DNA from 2 places in the Streptomyces sp. CA-111067 genome. Region 2 is predicted to be linked to the other one. Evidence: riboswitches for the same ligand, from Rfam matches in the RefSeq annotation. Region 2 holds a riboswitch; the other holds the start of a gene.
The links. Region 2 has a riboswitch for glycine ahead of gcvP (aminomethyl-transferring glycine dehydrogenase). Riboswitches for the same ligand answer to the same signal wherever they lie in the genome.

Region 1: linked by a shared signal. The riboswitch ahead of gcvT (glycine cleavage system aminomethyltransferase GcvT) and the one ahead of gcvP (aminomethyl-transferring glycine dehydrogenase) in region 2 are both predicted to bind glycine.

What each region holds. Positions count from the first base shown of each region.
Region 1 covers NZ_CP192103.1:6,830,257-6,838,002, forward strand. Annotated here, with positions in the region: gene ACQPW6_RS30250 (L-serine ammonia-lyase) at 3-1,385, opposite strand; gene glyA (serine hydroxymethyltransferase) at 1,655-2,914, opposite strand; gene gcvH (glycine cleavage system protein GcvH) at 2,994-3,374, opposite strand; gene gcvT (glycine cleavage system aminomethyltransferase GcvT) at 3,492-4,652, opposite strand; glycine riboswitch at 4,712-4,824, opposite strand; glycine riboswitch at 4,825-4,921, opposite strand; gene ACQPW6_RS30270 (enhanced serine sensitivity protein SseB) at 5,053-5,808, shown strand; gene ACQPW6_RS30275 (enhanced serine sensitivity protein SseB C-terminal domain-containing protein) at 5,942-6,718, shown strand; gene ACQPW6_RS30280 (DUF885 family protein) at 6,784-7,746, opposite strand, start outside.
Region 2 covers NZ_CP192103.1:8,368,648-8,376,393, reverse strand. Annotated here, with positions in the region: gene ACQPW6_RS36965 (hypothetical protein) at 1-33, shown strand, start outside; gene ACQPW6_RS36960 (DUF5999 family protein) at 319-525, shown strand; gene gcvP (aminomethyl-transferring glycine dehydrogenase) at 643-3,546, opposite strand; glycine riboswitch at 3,608-3,712, opposite strand; glycine riboswitch at 3,727-3,836, opposite strand; gene ACQPW6_RS36950 (PRC-barrel domain-containing protein) at 3,983-4,459, shown strand; partial or broken gene ACQPW6_RS36945 (DNA polymerase IV) at 4,486-5,835, opposite strand; gene ACQPW6_RS36940 (MerR family transcriptional regulator) at 5,977-6,567, opposite strand; gene ACQPW6_RS36935 (bifunctional nuclease family protein) at 6,739-7,212, opposite strand; gene ftsR (transcriptional regulator FtsR) at 7,305-7,746, opposite strand, start outside.

The sequences.
Region 1 (7,746 bases), 1.5 Mb from region 2:
GGTCAGCACTCGATGACGTTGACCGCGAGGCCGCCCCTCGCGGTTTCCTTGTACTTGACCTTCATATCCGCGCCGGTGTCCTTCATCGTCTTGATGACCTTGTCCAGCGACACATGGTGGCGGCCGTCGCCCCGCATCGCCATCCGGGCGGCGGTGATCGCCTTCACCGCGGCCATGCCGTTGCGCTCGATGCAGGGGATCTGGACGAGGCCGCCGACCGGGTCGCAGGTCAGGCCGAGATTGTGCTCCATGCCGATCTCGGCGGCGTTCTCCACCTGCTCCGGGCTGCCGCCGAGGATCTCCGCGAGACCGCCCGCGGCCATCGAGCACGCCGACCCGACCTCGCCCTGGCAGCCGACCTCGGCGCCGGAGATCGAGGCGTTCTCCTTGAACAGCATGCCGATCGCGCCGGCCGCGAGCAGGAAGCGGACCACGGCCTCGTCCTGCTCGGCCTGCGAGGCATGCGGGGCGAGGAAGGTCAGGTAGTAGTGCAGGACGGCCGGGATGATCCCGGCCGCGCCGTTGGTCGGCGCGGTGACGACCCGGCCGCCGGCCGCGTTCTCCTCGTTGACGGCCATCGCGTAGAGCGTCACCCACTCCATCGCCTGCGCCGCCGGATCGCCCTCGCCCCGCAGCTGGCGGGCCGACTGCGCGGCGCGCCGGCGCACCTTCAGGCCGCCCGGCAGGATGCCCTCGCGGGTCATGCCCAGCCGGATGCAGGACCGCATCGCCTGCCAGATCTCCAGCAGGCCCGCTCGGATCTCGGCCTCGGTGCGCCACGCGCGCTCGTTGTCCAGCATCAGCGCGGAGATCGACAGGCCAGTCTCATGGGACAGCCGCAGCAGTTCGTCGCCGGTGCGGAAGGGGTGGCGCAGCACCGTGTCGTCCAGCTTGATCCGGTCCTGGCCGACCGCGTCCTCGTCCACGACGAAGCCGCCGCCGACCGAGTAGTACGTCTTCTCCAGCAGCAGGGTGCCGTCCCGGTCGCGGGCCGCCAGCGTCATGCCGTTGGGGTGGTACGGCAGCGAGCGGCGCCGGTGCAGGACGAGGTCGGCGTCCGGGTCGAACGCGATCTCGTGCGCGCCGAGGACGCTGAGGCGCCCGGTGGACCTGATCGCGGCGACCTCGTCGTCGGCGCGGTCGATGTCCACGGTGCGGGGGGAGTGGCCGGCCAGCCCGAGGAGCACGGCCTTGGGTGTGCCGTGACCGTGGCCGGTCGCGCCCAGTGAGCCGAAGAGTTCGGCGCGGAGGGTGGCGGTGTGGGTGAGCAGGCCCTCGTTCTTCAGCCGGTGCGCGAAGATCGCCGCGGCGCGCATGGGGCCGACGGTGTGCGAGCTCGAGGGGCCTATGCCGATGGAGAAGAGATCGAATACGGACGTTGCCACGGGTTTTCGTGCTCCTAGGTTGCGGGGACGCCGTTGTCCCCCCGGTGGGGTGCGCCCCGTCAGGGGCTCGGGGAACTGCGCGATGGGGGCACCCCCGGCCGGAGGTTGGGGGACACGACGACGGCTGAGGGTCGTCACCGGGCCGGTGGGGCTGTTGCCGTCGTTGCCGGACATCCCCCAACCTTCGGCCGGGGGTGCCCCCAGCCGGTGGGGGCTGGTCTCGCAGTTCCCCGAGCCCCTTAAAAAACCCCCGTTGGCCGGGGCCCGGGCTACAGCGCTGGGTACAGCGGGTGCTTGGCCGCCAGGGCCGTCACCCTCGGGCGGAGGGCAGCGGGGTCGTACGTCGGCTGCAAGGCGGACGCGATGATCTCCGCGACCTCGCGGAAATCGTCCGCGGTGAAGCCGCGGGTGGCGAGCGCCGGGGTGCCGATGCGGAGGCCGGACGTCACCATCGGGGGGCGGGGGTCGTTGGGGATCGCGTTGCGGTTGACGGTGACGCCGATGTCGTGGAGGCGGTCCTCGGCCTGCCGGCCGTCGAGCTCGGAGTCGCGCAGGTCCACCAGCACCAGGTGCACGTCCGTGCCGCCGGACAGCACCGAGACGCCGACCTCGGTGAGGTCGGGCCGGGTCAGCCGGTCCGCCAGGATCCGCGCGCCTTCCAGCGTACGGACCTGCCGGTCCTTGAACTCCTCGGTCGCCGCCGCCTTGAACGCGACCGCCTTCGCCGCGATCACATGCTCCAGCGGGCCGCCCTGCTGCCCGGGGAACACCGCCGAGTTGATCTTCTTGGCCAGCTCCGCCTTCGAGAGGATCACCCCGCCGCGCGGCCCGCCGAGCGTCTTGTGCGTCGTGGTGGTGACCACGTCCGCGTACGGCACCGGCGACGGGTGCAGCCCGGTCGCGACCAGGCCCGCGAAGTGCGCCATGTCCACCATCAGGTACGCGCCGGCCTCGTCGGCGATCCGCCGGAACTCCGCGAAGTCCAGCTGCCGCGAGTACGCCGACCAGCCCGCGACGATCAGCTGCGGCCGGTGCTCTGCGGCCAGCCGCTCCACCTCGGCCATGTCCACCAGGCCGGACTTCTCGTCCACGTGGTACGCGGCGACGTTGTACAGCTTGCCGGAGAAGTTGATCTTCATACCGTGGGTCAGATGCCCGCCGTGCGCCAGGTCCAGGCCCAGGATCGTGTCGCCCGGCTTGAGCAGCGCGAACATCGCCGCCGCGTTCGCCTGCGCGCCGGAGTGCGGCTGGACGTTGGCGGCCTCGGCGCCGAACAGCGCCTTGACCCGGTCGATGGCGAGCTGCTCGACCACGTCCACGAACTCGCAGCCGCCGTAGTAGCGGCGGCCCGGGTAGCCCTCGGCGTACTTGTTGGTGAGCACCGAGCCCTGGGCCTCCAGGACCGCCACCGGGGCGAAGTTCTCCGAGGCGATCATCTCGAGGGTGGACTGCTGGCGGTGCAGTTCGGCGTCCACCGCGGCGGCGACGTCCGGATCGAACTCGTGCAGGGACTGGTTCAGCAACGACATGGGGTCTTCCTGGTGAGGGAGGGCGCGCGGCCGGGCAGAGGGCAGAGGGCAGTGGAGAGGGGAGAGAGGAGAGGGGACGTCAGCCGGCGATGAAGGCGTCGTACTCGTCGGCGGACAGCAGCTCGGCCGCGTCGTCGGACACCTTCACCTTGAACAGCCAGCCGCCCGCGAACGGCGCGGTGTTGACCAGCGACGGGTCGTCCACCACGTCCTGGTTGGCCTCGGTCACCTCGCCCGACACCGGCGAGTACAGGTCGCTGACCGACTTCGTCGACTCCAGCTCGCCGCAGGTCTCGCCGGCGGCCACCGTCGCGCCCACCTCGGGAAGCTGGACGAAGACCACGTCACCGAGCGCGTCGGCGGCGTGCGAGGTGATCCCCACGGTGGCGACCCCGGCCTCTGCGGCCGACAGCCACTCGTGCTCCTTGCTGTAGCGCAGGTCCTGCGGATTGATGCTCATGACGGAATCCTCCCGGATGTGTGGGTGCGCTCGCACGCGGGACCGCGGACGAGCTGAAGCCTAGAGAAGCAAAAGCCCAGCGTGCGCGGCCACCCGGGCCGCCCCGCCGGGGAGCGCTCAGCGCTGTCGCCGGTAGAACGGCAGCGCCACCACCCGGTGCGGCTCCCGCGCGCCCCTGATGTCCACCGCGACCCCGGCCGCGTCCGGCTCCGCGTACTCCGCGTCCACGTACGCCATCGCGATCGGCGCGCCCAGCGTGGGGGAGGGCGCGCCCGAGGTCACCTCGCCGATCACCGCGCCGCCCTCGCCCGTCACCGGGTAGCCCGCCCGCGGCACCCGGCGGCCCTCGGCGACCAGGCCGACCAGCTTGCGCGGCGGCTGCGCCGCGGCCTTCTCGGCCGCCGCGGCCAGCGCGTCCCGGCCCACGAAGTCACCGGGCTTGTCGAACTTCACCACTCGGCCCAGGCCCGCGTCGAACGGCGTGACGGCGGCCGTCAGCTCGTGCCCGTACAGCGGCATGCCCGCCTCAAGGCGCAGGGTGTCACGGCAGGACAGCCCGCACGGCACCAGGCCGGCCTCCCGGCCCGCCTCGGTGAGCGCCTGCCACAGCCGCTCGGCGTCGGCCGGCGCGACGAACAGCTCGAAGCCGTCCTCGCCGGTGTATCCGGTACGGGCCAGCAGCGCGTCCACGCCCGCGACGGTGGCCGGCAGCCCGGCGTAGTACTTCAGGCCGTCGAGGTCGGCGTCGGTGAGGGACGTGACGATGCCGGGGGAGGCCGGGCCCTGCACGGCGAGCAGGGCGTACGCGTCCCGGTCGTCACGCACGGCCGCGCCGGTGAAGCCGGCCGCCCGCGCGGTGATCTCGTCCAGCACCCTCTGCGCGTTGGAGGCGTTGGCGACGACCATGAACTCCTGCTCGGCCAGCCGGTAGACGATCAGGTCGTCCAGGATGCCGCCGTCGGCCGCGCAGATCATCGTGTAACGGGCCCGGCCGACGGCCAGCGCCGACAGATGGCCGACGAGCGCGTAGTCCAGCGCCTGCCCGGCCTGCGGCCCCGTCACGGCGATCTCACCCATGTGCGAGAGGTCGAAGAGGCCGGCCCGGGTGCGTACCGCCTGGTGCTCCTCGCGCTCGCTCGCGTAGCGCAGCGGCATGTCCCAGCCGGCGAAGTCGGTCATGGTGGCGCCCAGGCCCCGGTGCAGCGCGTCGAGTGCGGTACGGCGGGAAACAGGCGCGGCGGACTGCTCGGCGTGCGGTAGCGGCGGACGGTCACTCATCGGAAAATCTCCCAGGGATGGACGGCAGCGGGACATCGGGCCGGGTCGGGGTGACCCCGGCCTCCCCATCTGTCATCGGAACCTGAGAGGTTCACCGTGACCCCCGAGGGTCGCCGGTTTGCACCTTGGGTGGGGCGGGCCCTGGCCGGGTCCGCCCGCTTTTCAGATCTGCCTCGCCCGCGCGGTATCTGTGCCTGAGAGATTCAAGGGAGGACTTGCTCCTTCGGCGCCCGGCCCCGTCAGGGCCGGAACTCTCCCGCGCGGCCTCCAACGGCCGTTATGCAAGTTGTCCGGCCATCATCGCACGCGCGTGGCCGATACGTGCCCGGCCCGGCCCGCAGCCGCTAGGGTTTCCCGGCAGGACAGCCGCACAGGGGCACAAGGACGGACAAGGGTGGAAATGGAGAATCCGGCACCGTTCATATGGCCGGCCAACGAGCTGGAGGAGGTGCTGACGGCGAGCCTCGGCAACCCCTCGGCCGGGCCCCGGCTGCTGGAAGTGCTCGGCCGCTCCCGGGTGTGGGTGCCGCTGCCGAACGGCGGCGCGCCGGACGCCCGCAACCTCGATCTGCCCACCGTCGAGCTCGACGGCGCCCGCTACGTGCCGGTGTTCAGCTCCGAGCAGCAGTTCCGGCAGGCGGCCGACGGCATGCCCTGCACGATCGCGCCGGTGCACGAGTTCGCCCGCGGCCTGCCGCCCACCGTCGGGATGGCGGTCAACCCCGGCGGCGCCGTCGGAGTGCCGCTGCCGCCCGCCGCCGTCGCCGAGCTGTGCCGCCCCGACCGCGGCGCGCACCGCGAGCGCGGGCTGCCGCCGCCGCCCGGCGGCCGGGTGCGGCTGTGGGAGCCCGCGCCCGACGAGGAACCGGTGGACTTCCTGGCCGGCGCCGCCGCCGAGTTCGCCGTCACCCCGGTCGTCCTCAGCGCCCGCCGGGCGCTCGCCGTCGTGGAGGACGACCCGCCCGCGCTGTTCGTCGGGGTGGAGCTGGACCGCTGGCAGGAAGAGGACAGGGCCGCCGCGATGGACGCGATCGGCCGGGCGCTGGGCACCGTGCCGCTGACCTGGGCGGTGCACCTGATCCTGCTCGACGTGGCGCAGGATCCGGTCGGCGACTGGATGCTGGACGTGGTCCAGCCGTTCTACGCGCGCGGCTGACCGCCGCCGGACTGGCCGGAACCGCGACGCCGAGAGGACCGGTCGGCGTTCCGCCCGGGCGGCTCGACCTGGTTTGATGGCGAGCGGCGCACGGCGTGCGCCGGAGACCGAACGAGGGGAAGGGACGGTCCCAGTGATCGCGGGCGCGCAAGGCGGTGCGGCCCCGGCCGGCCAGGTGGAGCAGATGCTGCTCCAGGTGGCACCCGGCCGGTTCGACGCATACGAGAACCTGCTCGCCTCCCTCGCCGAGGGCCAGGTGTGGATGCTGCTCTGGCAGGGCGCCGCCGGTTCGGCCGACGCCCAGTACGGCAGCATGGAGATCGGCGGCCAAGGCTACGCGCCCTGCTTCACCTCGCCGCGCGAGATGGCCGCGAGCGGCTGGAGCAGGGAGCACGAGGTGGTCTCCGGGCGGGACATCGCGCTGACGCTGTTCCCCGACCGCTGCGGCCTGTGGCTCAACCCGCACGCGCCCGGCGGCGGGGTCGGCGTCCCGTGGGCCGACCTGCGCAGGATCGCCGGCGGCCTCGACCTGCTGCCCGCCGGCCCGTTGCAGATCGGCGAACCGTCACTCCAGATCCCGCAGTTCTACGCGCTCCTCGCGCAGGCCGCGCACCGCACCACGGCGGTACGGGCGCTGCGGCGCGCCTGGGTGCAGCCGGCGCTCGGCGAGCCGTATCTCGCGATCGGCGTGGAGGTCTACGAGGCCACGGCGCAGGCCGTAGAAGCGGTGCGGCTGATGATGCAGCAGGCCGTCGGCGGGGTGCCGGAGGGGCTGGCCGTCTCGACGGTGGCGATGGCGGACGGGTACGACCCGGTGGCGCTGTGGCTGCGGGCGAACGGGCAGCCGTTCTTCGACCGTGACGCGTACGGGGGCGGCGCGGCGTGGGGACAGGCGTCGCGCTCGTACTGACGGGGGTACGAGCCCGCTGACGGGCGTACGGGCCCGGCCCCGTACCGGCCGCCGCGCGTGCCGGTCTACTTCTTGTGCTGCTTCCCCGGCCCGTCCAGCGCCGCGTCCAGCAGGCCGAGCGGCGGGGCGCCCAGTTCGAGGAGCGCGGTGTGGAAGCGGCGGGTGGAGAAGTCCGCGCCCCAGCGGCGGCGCGCCTTCTCCCGCAGCCGCATGATCTCCAGCTTGCCCCAGGTGTAACGGCCGTAGCCGGCGTCGAACGTGCCGCGGCGGGCCTCGGAGGCGGCGGCGGTCCTGCTCAGGTGGGCGTCGCGGACGAACAGCGAGGTGGCCTCCTCCAGGTCCATCGCCCCGGTGTGCAGGCCGATCGCGCAGGTCAGCCGGGTGACCCGGACCAGCGCCTCCAGGGCGACGCCGATCGCGAACCGCGGGTCGGCGGCGCGGAAGCCCTCTTCGAGGCAGACCTCCTCCACGTGGTGCGCCCAGCCCTCGCAGAAGGCCAGGCTGTGCAGCATCCGGCGGACCGGGCCCTTGACCCGTTGCAGCGCCCTGCCGTGCGCGAAGTGGCCGGGCGCCACCTCGTGCACGGTGATCGCGGGCAGGCTGGTGCGGCTGAAGACCGTCAGCCACTCCTCGCGCTCCTCGGCCGGCCACTCCGGCTCCGGCGGGGTGACGTGGTACCAGGACGGCGCGCTGTCCTCGCCGGGCGCCGCCCACGTCATCATGGCCATCGCCCAGCGGCGGGACGGCGGGGCCGGGCCGACCAGGCACTCGCCGTCCAGGTACGGGGCGAGGCCGTGCTCGTCGGCGAAGGCGATGACCTCGGCGGTCAGCCGCTCCGCCGCCGGGATCACCTCGTCGGCGGACGGGTGGTCGGCGAGGAGTTCCGGGATCAGCTCGTCCACCGTGCGGCTGGGGTCGAGGGCGTGGCAGGAGTCGGTGAGGAGTGCGGTGAGGCGGGCGCGTTCGGCCTCCGCGGTGGCGGCCAGGGCGGTGAGGTCGACCTTCAGGCCCTCGGCGCTGCCCATCAG
Region 2 (7,746 bases):
GTGCCGCCGCCGCTCGCGGGATCGCCCGCCTGACGGCAGGGCCCGGCCTTCCGGTGCCCCCGCGACCGACCGGTCGCGGGGGCACCGGCGCGTTCGGCATATGCCGGTTCCGTCATGAACATGTGAGATACGCAACCACCCGGATGTGTGACGCGTCTCCATCGATTGAGCACAGCCTCGGTGAAATACCTGCGGATCCACGCCGGTAGAGCAACACTGAGATCGGCCGCACGCATGAACGGGGGGACGGAGATGAACCACGCAGACGACGCGACCAGCCGCACCACTCACCTACCGCAGCGAAAGACACCATCGACCATGTGCACACACGTACCGCAGTGCCCTACCGCAGAGTGTTCCGACCGTGAGGCCGCCTGCACCGTGGCCCACCACCCGGAGCAGGGCTGGAGCCTGCTGTGCAACGGGGTGGTGCTCTTCGAGGACACCGGCGAACTCCTGCCGGACGGGGAGATCATCGCACCGCACCGCCCGCTCGGCACCGAGCACATCACCACCGCGGCCTGACCGCCGCACCAGCCCGCCCAGCCGGTTCCCCTGAGTCCAGCGGAACCGGCTTCGTCGCGTCCGCGCCCGGTGGGACGGGCCGCCGCCGGCCGGAAGGCGCGGCGGCCGTCGCCTCCCTCAGCTCTCGTAGGCGTCGATCGGCGGGCAGGAGCAGACCAGGTTGCGGTCGCCGAAGGCGCCGTCGATCCGCCGCACCGGCGGCCAGTACTTGTCCGCCGGGCTGAGCCCGCCGGGGAAGACCGCCTCGGCCCGGCTGTACGGGTGCTCCCAGTCGCCGCCCAGCGCGGCCGCGGTGTGCGGGGCGTTGCGCAGCGGGTTGTCGCCGGCCGGCCAGGCGCCGGAGCCGACCTGGTCGATCTCGCCGCGGATCGCGATCATCGCCTCGCAGAACCGGTCGAGTTCGGCCAGGTCCTCGCTCTCGGTGGGCTCGATCATCAGGGTGCCGGCCACCGGGAACGACATGGTCGGCGCGTGGAAGCCGTAGTCGATCAGCCGCTTGGCGATGTCGTCCACGCTGACACCGGTCTCCTTGCTCAGCGGGCGCAGGTCGATGATGCACTCGTGCGCGACCAGGCCGCCGGGCCCCGCGTAGAGCACCGGGAAGTGCGGTTCGAGCCGCTTGGCCAGGTAGTTCGCGCTGAGTACGGCCACCTGGGTGGCGCGCCGCAGCCCCTCGCCGCCCATCAGCCGGACGTAGGTCCAGGAGATCGGCAGGATGCCGGCCGAGCCCCAGGGCGCGCCCGAGACCGGGCCGACGCCGGTGGCCGGGCCCGCGGCGGGCTGGAGCGGGTGGTTCGGCAGGTACGGCGCCAGGTGCGCGCGGACCGCGACCGGGCCGACGCCGGGGCCGCCGCCGCCGTGCGGGATGCAGAAGGTCTTGTGCAGGTTCAGGTGCGACACGTCGGCGCCGAACCGGCCGGGCCTGGCAAGGCCGACCAGCGCGTTGAGGTTCGCGCCGTCGACGTAGACCTGGCCGCCCGCGTCGTGCACGGCGGCGCAGATGTCGGTGATGTTGTCCTCGAAGACGCCGTGCGTGGACGGGTAGGTCACCATCAGCACGGCGAGCTCCGCGCGGTGCTGGTCGATCTTGGCGTGCAGGTCGGCCACGTCGACGTCGCCGTCGGCGCCGGTCCTCACCACCACGACCTTCATGCCGGCCATCACCGCGCTGGCGGCGTTGGTGCCGTGCGCGGAGGACGGGATCAGGCAGACCGTGCGGCCGGTGTCGCCGTTGCTCCGGTGGTAGGCGCGCACCGCGAGCAGCCCGGCCAGTTCGCCCTGCGAGCCGGCGTTGGGCTGCAGGCTGACCTTGTCGTAGCCGGTGATCTCGGCGAGCTGGTCCTCCAGGCCGCGGATCAGCGTCAGATAGCCCTCGGCCTGCTCCACCGGCACGAAGGGGTGCAGCGCGCCGAACTCCGGCCAGGTCACCGGCTCCATCTCGGTGGTCGCGTTGAGCTTCATGGTGCACGAGCCCAGCGGGATCATGCCGCGGTCCAGCGCGTAGTCGCGGTCGGCGAGCCGCCGCAGGTAGCGCAGCATCGCCGTCTCGCTGCGGTGCTGGTGGAACACCGGGTGGGTCAGGTACTCGTCGGTGCGCAGCAGGGCGGCGGGCAGCGCGTCCTCGGTGCCGGCGTCCAGCGCGTCGAGGTCGGCGCCGCCGTCCGCGCCGAAGGCGGCCAGTACCGCCGCGACCGCGGCACGGTCGGTGGTCTCGTCGCAGGAGACGCCGACCAGGTCGGTGTCGGTGAGCCGCAGGTTGACGCCGGCCTCGCGGGCGGCGGCCACCACCTCGGCGGCCCGGCCCGGCACCCGGGCGGTCAGCGTGTCGAAGTAGTCCTCGTGCACGATCCGCACACCGGCGGCCCGCAGCCCGGCGGCCAGCACCGCGGCGTAGCGGTGGGTGCGGCGGGCGATCTGCGCGAGGCCGTCGGGGCCGTGGTAGACGGCGTACATCCCGGCCATCACGGCGAGCAGCACCTGCGCGGTGCAGATGTTGCTGGTGGCCTTCTCCCGGCGGATGTGCTGCTCGCGGGTCTGCAGCGCCAGCCGGTACGCCTTGTCGCCGTCGGCGTCCACCGACACCCCGACCAGCCGTCCGGGCAGGTTGCGGGCGTAGGACTCACGGACCGCCATGTAGCCGGCGTGCGGGCCGCCGAAGCCCATCGGCACGCCGAACCGCTGGGTGGTGCCGACCGCGATGTCGGCGCCGAGCTCGCCCGGCGAGGTCAGCAGGGTCAGCGCCAGCAGGTCGGCGGCCACCGTGACGACCGCGCCGAGCTCGTGCGCCCGCTCGACGACCGGCCGCAGGTCGCGCACCGCGCCCGAGGCACCCGGGTACTGCAGCAGGACGCCGAAGATCCCGCGCTCGGCGGCCTCGGCCGGGATGCCGTCGCTCAGGTCGGCGACGACGACCTCGACGCCGGTGGGTTCTGCCCTGGTCCTGATCACCGCGGTGGTCTGCGGGAAGGTGTCGGCGTCGACCAGGAAGACCCCGCCCTTGACCTTCCCGACCCGGCGGGACAGCGCCATCGCCTCGGCGGCGGCGGTGCTCTCGTCGAGCAGCGAGGCGCCGGAGGTGGGCAGCCCGGTGAGGTCGGCGACCACGGTCTGGAAGTTCAGCAGCGCCTCGAGCCGGCCTTGCGAGATCTCCGGCTGGTAGGGCGTGTAGGCGGTGTACCAGGCCGGGTTCTCCATGACGTTGCGCAGGATCACCGGCGGGGTGAAGGTGCCGTAGTAGCCGAGGCCGATCATCGGGGCCAGCACCTGGTTGCGGTCGGCCAGCGCGCGCAGTTCGGCCAGCGCCTCCGCCTCGGTCCGCGCGGCGGGCAGGGCGAGCGCCTGCTCGCTCCTGATCGCGCCGGGCACCGCGGCGTCGGTGAGCTCGTCCAGCGAGCCGTAGCCGATCTGGGCGAGCATCTTGGCCTGCGCCCCGGAGTCGGGGCCGATGTGGCGGCGGTCGAACGGGACGCCCGCTTCGAGGGCGGCGAGCGGGGCCCGGCGGGAATTGCGGCGGTCGTTCATCGGCGGCGGCCTCCTGGTCAGTGACGACCTTCGGGGGTGCCGCGGCGCGGGCACCCGTACGGCCTCCCCCTCTGTCATCGGAACCTGAGAGCTTCACCGCCCCGGCCGGGGCGGCTTTCACCGTCGGTGAGGACACGTACCGGAAGGCGTTTCCGGAGCGGGTCCTGCTTTCCAGAGTGACCTGCCCATGCGGTACGGATGCCTGAGAGATTCCGGGGAGGAGTTGCTCCTTCGGCGTCTCCTGGGGCGGCGTCCTCGCGCGCTCCCTGAGACTCTCCCGCATGGGGTATACAGCCGGGATCAAGCCTACCAGCGCGTCGAACGAACGGGCCGGACCGGCCGGTCGGCGCGCTGAGCGGGCCGGTTCGAGTCGACACCGGGGCGGTTGTGCCTTTGGCTGGTACTCGACAGCCGTCGTCGTTTGGTTGGAGGGACCGTGCAGACGGACATCGATCCGCGCAGCCTGATCGGCCGCCGCGCCTTCGACCGGGACGGCGCGAAGATCGGTACGGTGGACGAGGTGTATCTCGACGACGCCACCGGCGCGCCGGAGTGGGCCGCGGTACGCACCGGCCTGTTCACCCGGGACGCGTTCGTGCCGCTGGAGCCGAGCCGGCTGGTCCAGGACGAGCTGCGGGTGCCGTTCAAGAAGGCGCTGATCAGGGACGCGCCGGACTTCGGCGTCGGCCGCCATCTGTCGCCCGAGCAGGAGCTGCAGCTCTACCACCACTACGGGATGGAAGTGCCGTCCGACGGTGTGGCGCCGCCGGCGCCCGCGCCCGACCGGGACTTCGGCGAGCTGGCCGGCGGCGAGCCGCCGTCCGGGCCGCCCTCGGGATCACCGTCAGGGCCGCCTTCCGGTTCCCCGTCGGGGTCGGCCTCCGGATCGGCCAACGGCGCCGACAAGAGCTGAACCGGCACGCTCCGCCCCGGCAGAGGCCCCTCGGGCACCAGTGGCAGCGGTTCGCTGTGCGACAGCCCAGGGTCGTCCACCGGGAAGGTGCGCACCCGGCCGGGCAGCAGGTCGGAGGGCACCTCGAAGCGGACCGTGACCCGCCCGACGCCGCTGCCCTGCACCCAGCCGGCCCCGTACTCGGCGTGCTCGACGTCCTGGCCGGGCAGCCAGCGGCGGCCGGCCCGCTCGGTCACCGGCGGCGGGGCCGAGGGCAGTTCGGGCGGCGCGGGCTCGCCGTCCGCCCGCTTCTCGTTCTGCGCCTGCGCGAACAGGTCCTCCTGGGTGAAGTCCGCCAGTCCCGCCACGCCCACCCCGAGCAGCCGTACGCCGCCGGTGGTGTCGACGGACTCGGCGAGCCTGCGGGCGGTCTCCCGTACGACGCCGAGGTCGTCGGTGGGCGCGCGCAGCGTCTCGGAGCGGGTCAGGGTGGAGAAGTCGTACCGGCGGACCTTGACCACCACCGTGCGCCCCGAGCGGCCCGCGCCCTGCAACCGCTGCACGCAGCGGTCGGCCAGCCGGTCGATCTCGTACCGCACATGGGCGCGGTCGGTGAGGTCACTGTCGTAGGTGTCCTCCACCGAGATGGACTTCACGTCCCGGTCGGCGACCACCGGCCGGTTGTCGAGGCCGGCGGCCATCGTGTAGAGCGAGGCGCCGTGTGCCTTGCCCAGCAGCCGTACCAGCTCCGATTCGCCGGTCCTGGCGATCTCGCCCACGGTGAAGATGCCGGCCCTGCGCAGGTGCTCGGCGGTGGCCGGGCCGACGCCCCACAGCGTGCGTACCGGCATCGGGTCGAGCAGTGCCTGCTCGGTGCCTGGCTCGACCACCACCAGGCCGTCCGGCTTGGCCTGCTCGGAGGCGATCTTGGCGAGCAGCTTGGAGCCGGCCAGGCCCACGGAGGCGGTCAGCCCGGTGGCCGACAGGATCCGGGCGCGCAGCTCGACGGCGACGGTCCGCGGGTCGGCGCCGACGGTACCGGTGGCACCGGCGGTACCGGCCTCCAGGTCGAGGAACGCCTCGTCCAGGCTGAGCGGTTCTATCAGCGGGGAGACCTCGGCCAGCAGCGCCATCACCGTCTCGCTGATCCGCCGGTAGAGGCCGAAGCGCGGGATGAGGTAGGCGGCGTTGGGCACCAGCCTGCGGGCGTGTGCGGTGGCCATCGCGGAGTGGACGCCGTGCACGCGTGCCTCATAGGACGCGGTCGCCACGACGCCGCGGGGCCCGAGGCCGCCGACCACCACCGGCTTGCCCCGCAGGCTCGGCTTGGAGGCCTGCTCGACCGCGGCGAAGAACGCGTCCATGTCCAGGTGCAGGATCGTCGGCGCACTTCTCACGATTACCGATAGTGCCGCACAGCACCGACATAAGCCGTACATCTGTACGGCACGGCGGCCGGTTCATGACCGTAGGGCCGGGTTCACGCCCTGCGGCAGGTCCCCCGTAACCGATTCCGGCGATTCCCGGATCCGGGCCGGTCAGACCGCCCGATTGCGCCGGGCGGCCAGTTCGTCGGAGGGATTGTGGCCGACCAGGGTCTCCCCGGTGTCCACCCGCTCTCCGTGCAGCTGGGACAGCGAGCTCTCCACGTCCCGCCAGACGACCCCCACGGCGATCCCGAAGACCCCCTGGCCGCCCTGGAGCAGGTCCACCACCTCGTGCGGCGAGGTGCACTCGTACACCGTGGCGCCGTCGCTCATCAGGGTGACCCGGGCCAGCTCGGACGGGGCCACCGACCGCAGGTGGTGCACCGCCGTCCGGATGTTCTGCAGCGACACCCCGGTGTCGAGCAGCCGCTTGACTATCTTCAGCACCACCACGTCACGGAAGCTGTACAGCCGCTGGCCGCCCGAGCCCTGTGCGGAGCGGACCGAGGGTTCGACCAGGCCGGTGCGGGCCCAGTAGTCGAGCTGCCGGTAGGTGATGCCGGTGGCGGCACACGCGGTGGGACCGCGGTAGCCGACCTGCTCGGGCACCACATCGCCGGCCGGGGCGCCGGAGGCACAGGTCAGAGCCCCCCGGGGCGGAAATGCGTCGCCGGTCGCCAGACCGTCGCCGGTGCTTCTCACGCCGCCCTCCGTCCCTTCGCGTCCCGGGGCGGCGCGCACGGCACGTGCCATCGGGACTTTCCGCTCCGACGTTAGGCAGTCACCAGGGGTGCGTCAACGATCGCCACACTCGCCACGCCGAGTGATATTCACCCCAAGAGTGGTTTGACCCGGCCGATGGCCGGGAACGGCTCACTGGTTGCTGGTGCCGAAGTCCTCGGGCGAGATCTGGTCGAGGAACTCGCGGAACTTCTCCACCTCGTCCTCCTGCTCGTCCGGGATGGCGATCCCCGCGTCGTCGAGCACCCCGTCACTGCCGTAGATCGGCGTGCCGGTGCGCAGGGCGAGCGCTATGGCGTCGGACGGGCGGGCACTGACCTCGACACCGCTGGCGAAGACCAGCTCGGCGTAGAAGACGCCTTCCCGCAGATCGGTGATGCGGACCTCGGTGAGGGACTGCCCGACCGCTTCCAGGACGTCCTTGAAGAGGTCATGGGTCAGCGGTCGCGCAGGCGTCATGCCCTGCTGCGCGAATGCGATGGCCGTCGCCTCGCCCGGCCCGATCCAGATGGGCAGGTACCGGTCGCCTCCCACTTCACGCAGGAGCACGATCGGTTGGTTGGAGGGCATTTCGACCCGGACACCCACAACGTCGAGCTCGTTCACACAGCAACCCTAGGACGTGCCCGGCGGGTTTGGGTAGTCGGGCATCCCGAAGCGCGGACTCCCGGCACCGACCGGACGGCGGAATATGCCGCTCAGCGCAGCCGCAGCCGAAGTGCCGACTGGACCATGGCCGCGTGCAGCCGTACGGAGAGTTCGGCCAGTTCTCTGGCGGTGGCCTCGGCATGGAGCCGGGTCTGCGGGTTGCGGTGCCGGCGCAGCGGCGCCACCACGGTCTCCACCAGGCCCGCCTCCCGGTCGGCTGCGGCCTTCACGGCCCGCAGATGGCGCGGTTCGAGGCCGAAGCGCGCCAGGTCGGCCAGCAGCCGGCCGATGGCGACCGTCTCGGCGTCGAAGCCGCCGTCCCGGCCGGCCGCGACCAGGCCGTAGGACTCCCACTGCTCCAGCTGGGCGCTGTCGGCCCCCGTGGCGGCCATCAGCTCGTCCCGGCCGATCCGCAGCTCCGCGGGCGTCTCCGGCTCGACTGCGGCCCCCTGGGAGCCCTCCGGGCTCTCCGCGGCGGACGGCAGCGACACC